Regions from separate parts of the Fictibacillus sp. WQ 8-8 genome, predicted to be linked through region 1. Evidence: riboswitches for the same ligand, from Rfam matches in the RefSeq annotation. Region 1 holds a riboswitch; each other region holds the start of a gene.
What was found. A riboswitch is a leader RNA that binds a small molecule or an ion and turns the genes downstream of it on or off. The one in region 1 is predicted to bind S-adenosylmethionine.

Region 1 (4,183 bases):
TGCGCCTAAAGGAATTGTTGTCAATGCGGTATCTGGCGGAGCTGTTGATACGGATGCACTGAAGCATTTCCCTAATCGGGAAGAACTCTTAAACGAAGCGAAGAAGAAGAACCCGGCGGGACGTATTGTTGAACCGGTTGATATCGCTGAAACGGTTTATTTCCTCTGTACACCTGCAGCCAGCATGATTAGAGGGCAAACCATTATAGTGGACGGCGGCCTATCATTGCTTGCTTAAATACACTGGAAAAACGCCTAATAATTTTTGGGCGTTTTTTTAAATTATAAGATTGACTGACTGGTCATATCAGTAATATAATGATTTAGTGATTTTAGTTTAGTAGGTTAATTAAATTGAGAATTTGACTGGGGGTCATTTCATGGAAGGTGATCAAAACGAATTGTAAAAATACTACCATGAGAACATGAAAGCACAAAGGTTCCTGAGTTGAAGGAGTATAGCAAAGATTAACACTTAAAGATTCAATTAGTATAACAACAGAATGGAGAAGAACAATCATATGAAAATTGAACAACAAATGCCTATCAACCGCAATATGGTCCTTTTGGGCCTTATTATTGGGATGTTTTTCAGCGCAATGGAACAGACCGTGGTTGGTACAGCGATGCCTACCATTATCGGTGAGTTAAATGGATTTTCTATTTTTGCCTGGGTAACTACTGCCTATTTAATTACATCTACTACGATAATTCCGATCGTCGGAAAGCTTTCGGATCTATACGGACGCCGTTCCCTTTATTTGATTGGGACCGTCATTTTCGTCATTGGCTCCGGGTTATGTGCAACAGCGAATTCTATGGAACAATTGATTTTCTACCGCGGGCTGCAGGGTCTTGGCGGCGGTATGATCATGCCTCTTTCACAAACCATTATCGGTGATATTTTCACAGCGGAACAGCGTGCGAAATGGCAGGGAGTATTCGGAGCAATCTTCGGATTAAGCTCTGTTATCGGTCCGTTCATCGGTGGATTTTTAGTCGACTCGATCAGCTGGCACTGGATTTTCTTAATTAATGTTCCTTTTGGTCTCTTATCTGCCATCCTCATTTTTGTTGGAATGAAAAATGAACTGGTAAGGCCAAAAGAAGAAGTGAATATCGATTATCTTGGAATCATCACTCTAATCCCTGCCATCGTCTTATTGCTCCTTGGTTTGACGTTTGGCGGAGATAAATTTGAATGGGTTTCTCTGGAAAGCGGATTGATCTTCGGCTTCTCCATCGTTCTCTTGATCGTATTCGGATTTGTAGAAAAGAAGGCAAAAGAGCCTGTCCTAGATCTTTCACTGTTTAAAAACCGTGTTTTTGCCACAACAAATGCTCTAGGGTTTTTACTGGGCTTAGGCATGTTCGGTGCGATCATGTTCGTTCCGATGTTTATGCAGGGAATTCTGGGTGTAACTCCGACACAAGCTGGTTCTACCATGACACCGATGATGATTTCTCTCATCCTGGCGAGTATTATTGGAGGAAGACTTCTATTGAAAGTTCCTTATCGAACCGTATTGACTGCGGGCATGATCATTACAGCAGTAGGCTTCTACTTGATGAGCACGATGGGTGTTGATTCCAATGAAATTACAGCATACGCTTATATGATTATTATGGGATTCGGAATGGGTCTTGTTATGCCGACATTAATGATCGCGATTCAAAATGAATTTCCGAAAACAAAACTGGGAGCTATTACTTCTGCATCAACGTTCTTCCGTTCAATTGGCGGTACGATTGGTATCACTGTTCTAAATGTAGTGATGAACCATTCCTTAGAAACAAAAATGAAAGATGTAGTGAGTGAACAAACGAACCCAATGCTTCAAGGGATCTTTCAAAAGTTAGCAGACAAAACAGATGCATTGTTCAGCATTTTAATCCATCCAGATCTTCTTAAATTGCCTGATACAATTAAAGATACCGTTATTCATTCTATACAGACCGCATGGAGTGATTCTTTTACCACTGTATTTTTAACAGGCTTGATTTTTATTGGAGCGGGTATTTTGGTCGCTTTATCCGTCGGCGGCGGAAGAATTAGCCGGGAGCGCCCTGAACAGCATACGCCTTCTAATCAGACGGCGGTTATTGAAAAACCAGCTGTTGAATAGTGATAAATAAAGACATGAGGATGATATCCTCATGTCTTTATTGTTTCTCTCATAAATTCTTTGAGCAAGTTCCCCCACTTATCAAATTCTGTCAGAAATCCATCATGGCCAAACATGGTGGATACCTCAAGATATTTTGCTCTTTTATTTTCAGCTTGAACATCTTTTACAAACTGTTCCATTAAATCAGAAGGATAGAGCAAATCACCGGTGAAACCAACACAAAGCATTTGAGCCTTATAGCTCTGGGAAGCAGCCACTACTCCTCCCCTTTCTCTGCCGATATCGTGAGTATCCATCGCTTTCAATAGTGTTAAGTAACTGTTGGCATCAAAACGGTCCGCTAATTTATCCGCTTGGTATTGAAGATAGGATTCAACTGAAAAGGCTGCATCCTCATGAATGGTTTCCCAATTCTCTGTTTGTTTTCGCTGAAATCGATGATTGAACAATGCTCCCGAACGATAAGTGAGCATACCGATCATCCGAGCAATGCCAAGCCCTTTCCTTGGTGTATTTTCTTTACCGTACTGTCCGTTATTCCATAAGGGATCACTGAGGATGGCCGTTCTTCCCGCTGCATTGAAACCTATCGCATAATCACTTAGAAAAGGGGTTACGGCAATCGGGATCAGACGCTCCATAAAATCAGGATACATCAGTCCCCACTCTAATACCTGCATGCCGCCTAACGATCCGCCGATCACTGCCTCTAGACGTCCCAAGCCGAGTACTTCCAAAAGTTTCTTTTGGGCCTGCACCATGTCTCTGATTGTTATCAATGGAAATTCAGCTCCGTAAGGACTTCCAGTAACGGGATTGACCGAGAGTGGTCCTGTTGATCCGTCACACCCTCCCAATACATTTGAAGTAATCACCTGGTATTTCTCCAAATCAATATACTGCCCATTTCCCAATAGACCTGCCCACCAGCCTTCTCCCATCTCACTGTTTAACGTATAATGATTACCTGTAAGCGCATGGCATACGAAAATGGCAGGTGCATTTGCTGCGCCGATTCGCTGGTAAGCGATATGGACATCTTTCAGCTCTTTTCCAGACTCTAACGTAAGTTCTCCTATTGCTGCCGTATCATTTACAGCAGATAATTGTGTATTTGCCAACAGATATCCCCCCATTTATTCAACAAAAAACACCTCTCTAAAAGATTCAGAGAGGTGCAATTATCCGCTTGGGCTTGACCTTCTCTTATCTCTCAAAGCCTTCTGCCTTGCAGGATTTGGCACCTGTTCAGAAATAATCTGCAGGTTGCCGGGTATCATCGGGCCAGTCCCTCCACCACTCTTGATAAGAGTCAATTATGAATTTTTCAAATACTTTAATACGTTCAAAAATACCTTACTCCTATAGGTTTGTCAAATGGAATTTGGAGGTTGGGTACAAATGTTACGATTATGTTTGCCTCTCTTATATATAGGGAATGAATTTATATAAGTTTACAAAAAAGGGGTGATTTTTATGCCTTATTACGAAAGAATCCTTGTTGGTGTGGATGGATCGGAATCTTCGGAGGTTGCCTTTTACAGAGCTATAGAAATTACGAAAGAATATCATGCGCAATTGCTAATTGTTCATATTTCTGAGGAAAAAATCCCTACTGCTCCATTAGACGCAGGTGCAGTTAACTTCGAGATGAACCGTGACAAGAGTTTTAGTGAATCCCTTCTTGAAAATTATGATGAGATGGCAAGGAAACATGGATTAAAAAATGTTAAAACCTTATCTAATTACGGAACTCCAAAAACAGAAATCCTTTCTTTCGCTTCCATGCATGAAGCAGATTTAATTGTCTGCGGTGCAACCGGGTTAAACGCTATGGAACGCATTTTTATCGGCAGTGTTTCACAATATATCACCAGGCATGCCACTTGTGATGTTCTCATCGCCCGGAACAGCCAAAAAATTGAATCATCGGGTCTTAGCATAAAGAGCTCAAGTGAACGATAATAAAACCTCGGACCTTTCAATGGCCTGAGGCTTTAATTTACTTGCTGAATGTATGGTTGCCGATTACTATTTTGACAGGCTTTGTATCG
Region 2 (4,183 bases), on a different contig from region 1:
AAATATTATGCTTTTCAGCAAAGCTTACTGTATCTTCAAAGAACGGCACTGTGGCTACACCCGCCGTTGGATTATTCGGATAGTTCAAGAACATGAGTTTTGCCCGTTCTGCATCCTCTTGTGAGATTTCAGCGTAATCAGGCAGGAAATCATTTTCCTCTTTAAGAGGCATCATGCTCATCTCAGCTTCCGCCATGGCAAGTCCTGACCAGTAATCGGGATATCCAGGATCCGGGACCAAGGCTAGGTCACCTTTGTTCAAAAAACATTGTGAAATCTCTACTAAACCCGCTTTACCTCCGAATAAGACAGCTACTTCTTTTTTAGGATCAACGTCTACGCCGAATTCTTTCTTGTAATGTTCAGCTACTGCCTCTTTTAAAAAATCATAACCCCTGAACGGAGAATATTTATGATATTGCGGGTTATGAGCAGCCTCCTGCAAAGCTGCCACAATATGCGGAGGCGTTGGCTGGTCAGGGTTTCCCTGGCCAAGGTTGATAATATCATGCCCTTTAGAAGCAGCACTCACCTTGCCTACCAGCTTTGCAAAAAATTGTTCAGGCAGCCGCGATAAAGCTTCTGCTTGCTGGAATTGTTTCACGGTTACACATCCTGTCTTTCGTAATTTTCTTGAAATTCTAATCAATTATGTTATACGCTTAATTAAAATCTGTCAAAACGTTTTAATGGAGGATAGCATGAAACTTACTGTTGCAGCGATTCAAATGGATATTCAGCTTGGCAATCCCAAGGAAAATATTAAGAGGGCTTCAGAAAGAATTGAACAGGCAGCAATGAAAAAACCTGATGTGATTGTTCTTCCTGAACTGTGGACTACAGGCTATGATCTAGAAAGGCTAGATGAGATAGGAGATACAAACGGCGATGAGATCAAACGATTAATGAGCGGCCTTGCCAGCAAATACCAAGTGAACATTGTTGCAGGTTCCATCGCTAAGAAAACGGATGAAGGAATCTATAACACCATGTATGCCTTTAACCGAAAAGGTGAGCAGACCGGCGAATACAGTAAACTCCATCTGATCCGGCTAATGCAGGAAGAAAAATATATTGCTCCGGGCTCCCGCAAAGGAAATTTCATGCTGGAAAACGTTCCTGCTGCCGGTGTCATCTGCTATGATATCCGTTTCCCTGAATGGATTCGCGCCCATATTCTTGAAGGCGCCTCTATCCTGTTTGTTCCTGCCGAGTGGCCGGCGCAGCGGCTGAGCCACTGGCGGAACCTGCTAATAACAAGAGCCATTGAGAACCAATGCTACGTTGTGGCATGCAACCGGGTCGGCAGTGATAAGAACAACACGTTCGCAGGTCACACGTTGGTCATTGATCCCTGGGGAGAAATTATTGCAGAGACAGACGGAGAAGAAGAGACCATTTTGTTTGCTGAGGTCGACACTGATCTTGTTGAAGAAGTAAGAAACAGAATCCCTGTGTTTGAAGACAGACGTCCAGAATTTTATTAAAAAAGATTTGACAGACAATGGATAAGATTGTATGATTGCCATTGTAAATTATTATTGCATTCTGTTTTTTCTAACAATTTTATATTTGTTGTCTCTTATCAAGAGCAGGTGGAGGGAATTTGGCCCGATGAAACCCAGCAACCGACCGTAATACCATTGTGAAATGGGGCGTCTATTACTAGAAGCCTGGAGATCCAGTATGGCACGGTGCTAATTCCAGCAAAACTTTGTTTTGCAAGATAAGAGGCGTGGAAACTATACATCCAGGCCTCTTTTCTTACAGAAAAGAGGCCTTTTTACATACAAAATATTCCGGAGGTAGTATAGATGGCAACAACCCTCAAACAATCTTACGAACGACTGAATGAACAAACCGTGGTGGAGCTGGCACAAAAACTCGAACTGTTATCTGATTATCAAAACATTAAAGTCAATGAGATTGGTGACGGTAATCTTAACCTTGTTTTTCGGCTAATCGAAGAAGATACAGGTAAATCCATTATCGTAAAGCAGGCACTTCCCTATGCCAAAGTCGTGGGAGAAAGCTGGCCGCTTACACTGGACAGGGCAAGGATTGAAAGCAGCTCTTTAATAAAATCAGCAGAATTTGCTCCTGAGCATGTTCCAGAAGTTTTTTATACAGACCAGGATCTCGCTCTCACTGTAATGGAAGACTTATCTTCTCACGTGATTCTGCGGAAAGGTCTGATCGAAGGGGTCAAATATCCTCATCTTGCACAGCACATCGGCACATTTATTGCCAAAAGCCTGTTCTATACGAGTGATTTTTACTTGCATCCTTTCGAGAAGAAAGAGCTTGTCCAGACGTTTACAAACCCTGAACTTTGCAAGATTACCGAAGACCTTGTATTTACTGACCCGTTTTATGACATCGACACCAACGATTTTCCTTCCGAGCTGAAGGAGGCCGTTTCCGAACTATGGAGTGATACTCTCCTCAAACAGAGAGCTGCCTCTCTAAAATATAAATTTTTGACGCGTGCAGAGGCTCTGTTGCATGGTGACCTCCATACCGGAAGTATTTTCGTTACCGAAACTTCTACAAAATTAATAGATTCCGAGTTTGCTTATTATGGGCCTCAAGGCTTTGATATCGCCCACTTTTTTGCCAATATTGCATTGAATCATGCCTCACAGTCCTTTCATATCTCTGACTCTCTTAGGCGCGAAGAATATCAGAGCTATTTGCTCAGCGTGATCAAAGACACTTGGGAAACCTTCACTGCCCGTTACAGAGAACTGTGGAAAACAGAGGGTGTAGAGTCTGCAACCAAACTTCCTGGATTTGAGGAAGAGATTTTAAATAGCATTTTTACAGATATGATTGGTTTTGCCGGTTGTGAAGTGATCCGCCGCACGATTGGGCTTGCCCATGTCGAAGATCTTGATTCCATTGAAGACTTCAATGGCCAAATCGAGTTAAAAAAACGTGTGCTGAAGCTTGGAAGCGATTGGGTAAAGAACGCTGAGAGCATAAAAAATATCGATGAATTTATCACATACATCAGGAGTGTTTAATGATTATGAGTACGACAGAAACCTGGATTTCATCACTGAGATATAAAGGGGATCATCTTCTGCTGCTTGATCAGCAGCAGCTTCCCCGCCATACCGTCTACATTAATGTTACGACAATTGAACAAGTGTGGGATTGCATAAAAAAATTGCAAGTGCGAGGCGCACCTGCCATTGGAATCGCCGCAGCTTTTGGAATCGTGTTATGGGCAAAGGCCAACATATCCATGCCGTATGACGAGTTCAAGTCAAAGCTGTTGCAGCAAAAAGCTTACCTTGCCGGATCCCGGCCCACTGCGGTTAATTTGTTCTGGGCCCTCGACCGGGTCACAGGCTCTGCCGAACAAGCCCGAGATACTGAGGAAGCGGTTCAGCTGATCGAGCAAGAGGCTCTTCTCATTCAGCGGGAAGATGAAGAAACTTGCCGTAAAATCGGGGAATACGCATTGACCTTGCTGAAAAACGGGGATTGTTTGATGACGCACTGCAACGCTGGCGGAATTGCAACTTCCCGGTATGGTACAGCTCTGGCTCCCATGTATTTAGCAAAAGAAAAAGGCTGGGACCTCTCGGTGTACGCTAATGAAACAAGACCGGTATTTCAAGGGGCGCGTTTAACAGCCTGGGAGCTGCAGCAGGCAGGAATTAATGTAACATTGATTACGGATAACATGGCTGCCCATACACTTAAAACAAAAAACATCGCTGCGGTCATCGTCGGCTGTGACAGAGTCGCTGCCAACGGAGATACCGCAAATAAAATCGGGACGTTCGGACTAGCCTTGCAGGCAAAAGCACTCGGCATTCCCTTTTATGTAGCCTCTCCTCTATCAACGATCGATTTGAACACATCAACAGGAGATGATATTCCCATTGAGGAAAGACCGGCAGAAGAAGTGACCCACTTTCAGGGAGAACCCATCGCACCAGAAGGCGTGAAGGTATTCAATCCGGCTTTTGATGTCACTCCCCATGAGTACATTACCGCCATCATTACCGAGAGGGGAATTGCGTCAGGAAATTATAAAAAACAGCTTGCAAACTTTTTTAATAGCTAAAAAAAGCTCGCGGCCCTTTTGGGTCACGAGCTTTTTGTATGGTACGTATGAAACAATTCTTCGATTTCTGCCGCACAGACCGGTTTCCCGATGAAAAACCCC
Region 3 (4,183 bases), on a different contig from region 1:
CGCGATCAGCGATAGGAATAGTATAGTCATTAGCGATTTTTTTGATCTTTTCATGTTTAAAACTCCCCTTTCCTTTTCTATCCTCATTGTGGCCACGGAAAGGAGAAATCATACTATGAATCTAGTAAACAAATACCTGAAAAATATGACAGAAACCGGCTGTGAAATAACGGACTTTGTCACAAATTTATTAAACATATCAAAAAGGTCACATAATTCCTCTGTAGTGTAGGAGGTCTGCTATAGTAAGGACATCCCTATCACCCCCTTTTTCATGTAGATAATGAAAAAACAAAGAGCCTCCCGCTACTGGCGGGAGGCTCTTTTTGTCTTATTGCACGGTTGCTGTATTCAATGAATCAAGCTGCTGCTGCAAAAATTTCGCAAGCTCCAGCATGCCATATTTTCCGGCAGCCGCTTCAGCATCAGAGTTGTAATTGGTGTTCGTATTGATATCATACGTATAGATCGTGCCGTCTTTATCTTTTATAAATTCGATCCCGGCAACATGAATCTTGTTGTCTGCCAGAACACTCATATAGTTTTCAATGATTGACTCATTGAAGTTCTCCTGAATTTGAAACTTCGGCTTGGCCGGCGTTTCCTCTCCTGCAGGACAAAACAGGTCACCGATCTGGCAGGCGTCTGCCGGACAGAGTTCAAAGCCTTCCGAGGTATCCACCCGAACCGCATAAACAAACTTGCCGCCGACAAATTCGCAGCGTGTAATATAAGATTCCGGCGATTCAATATATTCCTGTATCAATGTGATGCCATCCACCGGCTCTTCGAAATCAGGGCCAAGCACATACTCTTTCAATCCTTGATATGAATGGAAAAGCTGAACACCAAGGCCTTTTCCTGCACGGTTATGCTTTGTGATAAACGGTTTGCCGCTGAACTGCTCAGCTGCCTGCAAAATTTGGTCCTTGCCAACAGCCGCAATGGTTTTGGGCGTCTTCACCCCATGCGCCTCAAGCTCTAAATATTGAACGACCTTGCTCACCTCAAGCTGAAGGGCGCGGCTGCCATTCAGCACTTTTCGGCCATGTGCTTCCAGCCAGGCAATGACACCGGCAGCAAGTTCCGGTGCATAACGGTGTCCTCTTGTATGTGAGGAAGCACTCATGCGGCTGTAAAAAATGCCCTCGGGCGGGGCTTCTGCCAGATTAACCGTTCCCTGATCGAGATGCCATGGCTCATAAGGCACTTGCAGCTCATCCAGTCTCTTTGTGAGATGATCTGTCCATTCATCGTTCTCATGTATGATATATACTTTTTTCATGGTCATCCTCCTTATTTCGCATGTTCTTTCCGATAGCTCTCTACCAAAGGCATCACCTGTTTTGAGAAACGTTCCATCTCTTCTAACTGAGGGGAGAATTGCAGTAAAAGGAGTCCGAGGCCGGCTTCTTCATATGCTGCAATCCGCTCCGCAATCTGTTCAGGTGTGCCGATCAGATTCGGCCTCAGCCCCCGGTTGGAAACAGAGTAGTCGTACAGCTGAATCTGCTGTTCAAGCTGCGACTTGCTCGTAAAATCTTTAAACCCAGCATATGCGCTGGACTCTTTTACATCTGTAATCCTCTGCAGTTCCGCTTGGGCTTCTTCTTCAGTATCCCGGCAGATCACATAGGCCGCCATGCCGAACGAAGATAAAGGTTCTTTCCCTGTTTGCCCGCGGCGGTTCTTCATGTCATTGATCTTAACGGCGATCTCTTCGACAGTGCCGCCATGCATGACGTAAGCGTCACAGGAGGAAGAGATAACCTGTTTACCCCTTTCACTTTCTCCGCCAGCATACAAAATGGGATTTGGCCGCTGAACAGGTTTAGGGAAAAGTTTCGTATCGCTAAACTGATAAAACTTGCCGGAATAATTGAAGGTTTCTTCTGTCCACAGCCCCTTTAGAACATCAAGAAACTCTTGCGTACGCTCATATCTTTCGTCGTGGGCAGTAAAAATGCCGCCATACTGCTTCGCTTCCTCTTCCCACCAGGCAGAGACGACATTAAGTGTAAACCTCCCGCCGCTCATTTGGTCGATGTTTGCCGTCATTTTCGCCGTTACAGCAGGATTATGGAATCCCGGCCTTACCGCTGTCATAATTTCTATTTTCTCCGTTACGGCCGCGAGACCCGCTGCCGTTGTCCAAGCCTCAAGAGAGTCCTGCTCCGGCCCTTTTATATCATTCAAATACAGTTCCGCGATCAGCGTCGTGTCAAACCCCCATTTTTCCGCGGACTGAATAACCTTCTTCGCATAATCAAACGTCGGCGGCATGTTCTCATCTTCCACATTTCTCAGCCATCCGCCAAAGATCGGCAACCAAAATCCAAATCTCATCTACCTTTTTCTCCCCTCTGCCTTTTAAAAACATTCTGCCACTAAAAGAGACCCTGAAAGTCCATCCCTTCAGTGCGGAGGAGTGGTCAGGACAACGGCCTGACCCTCCGACTATCTAAAAAAACTTCCCCTTTAGATAAGGGGAAGTTTTTGACCGCTCCATCTTATCTTCCAGGATCTACTCCTGCTGGATTTAGCACCTTCTAAAAATAGGTTGCCGGGTTTCATAGGGCCAGTCCCTCCACCGCTCTGGATAAGATTTATTTAATTAATAGTAATCCTACAATAGAAGTAGGTATTTCGTCAATTTTTAGGATGTGAGAATAGATGATATTGAGTTGCGTTTGACTGGCGAATAAGTCTGAAAATTCAGTTCGGACCAGTTATTGCTTGTTTCGCTCAATTATTCTCCGTTCGGCTCAATTCAGTGCCATTCCGGCCACAAAAAAGAAGCCCCCAGCACAGCTGAGAGCCCCTTCCACTCTTCTTAAAAGCCAATCTCCGCGATAACCATCCGTTCTTTTTGGCTGATATCCTTTACTACCGAAACAACCGACCCAGGGAACGTGACCCTGAGCATTTCAGCCACCGTCTGGCCCTGATCATGGCCGACTTCAAAGGCAACAATGCTTTGTGCGTTCAGAACGAGGGGCAGCTCTTCCATAAACCTTCTGTAAAATACGTAGCCGTCCTCACCGCCGCTAAGTGCACGGAAAGGCTCTTGATCCTTAACGATCGTCTCAAGCTCCATTATTTCACGGTCAGGAATGTAAGGAGGATTCGACACAACGATATCTGCTTTTTCTCCGCCCTCGATCAGAGGCTGAAGGAGGTCTCCATGAATAAAACGAACAGATGCCTCAAGTTCTTCAGCATTTTTCTTTGCGACTTCCAGGGATTCCTCAGCAATATCGATCGTGGTTACCGAAAAACGAGAATTTTCCAGTGCCAGCGTAATGGCAATGGCACCGCTCCCCGTCCCGACATCGACTGTCTGGATCTTTTCTATGCCAGGGAACCTCATCATGGAGCGCTGAAGCACTTCATATACGAGCTCTTCTGTTTCCGGCCGAGGAATGAGCACCTCTTTATTCACCGAAAAGCGTCTTCCGTAAAACTCTTCAAAACCAATAATGTATTGGACAGGCACTCCATCGCCATGCTTTTGTACAGCTGCTTCAAATGCTTCTTGCTGCTTTGGAAGAAGCTCTTCATCCAAACCAAGAAGCAGCTCCGTCCGGCTCAGATTGCCAAGTACATGACGAAGCAGAAGCTCCCCGGTTTGAGGTTCCCGTCCCTTTTTCGTTAAAAAAGATGAAGCCCAGTTCAGGGCTTCATGCCGTTTCATCGCTTTCATCTTATGCTTCCGTCTGGGCCTTCATTTTGCTTGTCTGGTCTTCTGTAATTAATGCTTCAATGAATTCGTCCAGCTTGCCGAGCAAAATTTGATCCAGTTTTTGAAGAGTCAGGCCGATGCGATGGTCCGTTACACGGTTTTGCGGGAAGTTGTACGTACGGATCCGTTCTGAACGGTCGCCGGTACCCACTGCAGATTTACGGTTTTCATCGTATTCTTTTTGTTTTTCCTGCTGAATTTTATCATAAACACGCGCGCGAAGAACCTTCATCGCTTTTTCCTTGTTTTTGATCTGTGATTTTTCATCCTGACAGGAAACAACGGTTCCAGTTGGAATATGCGTCAGACGAACAGCGGATTGAGTCGTGTTAACCGATTGTCCGCCCGGTCCGCTTGACGTAAACGTGTCTACACGGACGTCCTTATCATGAATTTCAACTTCCACTTCTTCTGCTTCAGGAAGGATCGCTACTGTCGCTG

Region 2: linked by a shared signal. The riboswitch ahead of mtnK (S-methyl-5-thioribose kinase) and the one ahead of metX (homoserine O-acetyltransferase MetX) in region 1 are both predicted to bind S-adenosylmethionine.
Region 3: linked by a shared signal. The riboswitch ahead of M1K46_RS04460 (LLM class flavin-dependent oxidoreductase) and the one ahead of metX (homoserine O-acetyltransferase MetX) in region 1 are both predicted to bind S-adenosylmethionine.

Annotation. Positions count from the first base shown of each region.
Region 1 covers NZ_JAMXKG010000007.1:101,919-106,101, reverse strand. The annotation lists gene fabL (enoyl-[acyl-carrier-protein] reductase FabL) at 1-238, shown strand, start outside; gene M1K46_RS16665 (MDR family MFS transporter) at 522-2,126, shown strand; gene metX (homoserine O-acetyltransferase MetX) at 2,156-3,250, opposite strand; SAM riboswitch class I at 3,333-3,441, opposite strand; gene M1K46_RS16655 (universal stress protein) at 3,606-4,094, shown strand; gene M1K46_RS16650 (cell wall hydrolase) at 4,132-4,183, opposite strand, start outside.
Region 2 covers NZ_JAMXKG010000003.1:390,872-395,054, reverse strand. The annotation lists gene M1K46_RS07365 (pyridoxal phosphate-dependent aminotransferase) at 1-604, opposite strand, end outside; gene M1K46_RS07360 (carbon-nitrogen family hydrolase) at 690-1,487, shown strand; SAM riboswitch class I at 1,580-1,733, shown strand; gene mtnK (S-methyl-5-thioribose kinase) at 1,815-3,026, shown strand; gene mtnA (S-methyl-5-thioribose-1-phosphate isomerase) at 3,032-4,081, shown strand; gene M1K46_RS07345 (bifunctional diguanylate cyclase/phosphodiesterase) at 4,105-4,183, opposite strand, start outside.
Region 3 covers NZ_JAMXKG010000002.1:140,764-144,946, forward strand. The annotation lists gene spoIIR (stage II sporulation protein R) at 1-54, opposite strand, end outside; gene M1K46_RS04455 (ATP-grasp domain-containing protein) at 332-1,285, opposite strand; gene M1K46_RS04460 (LLM class flavin-dependent oxidoreductase) at 1,297-2,346, opposite strand; SAM riboswitch class I at 2,508-2,606, opposite strand; gene prmC (peptide chain release factor N(5)-glutamine methyltransferase) at 2,834-3,694, opposite strand; gene prfA (peptide chain release factor 1) at 3,705-4,183, opposite strand, start outside.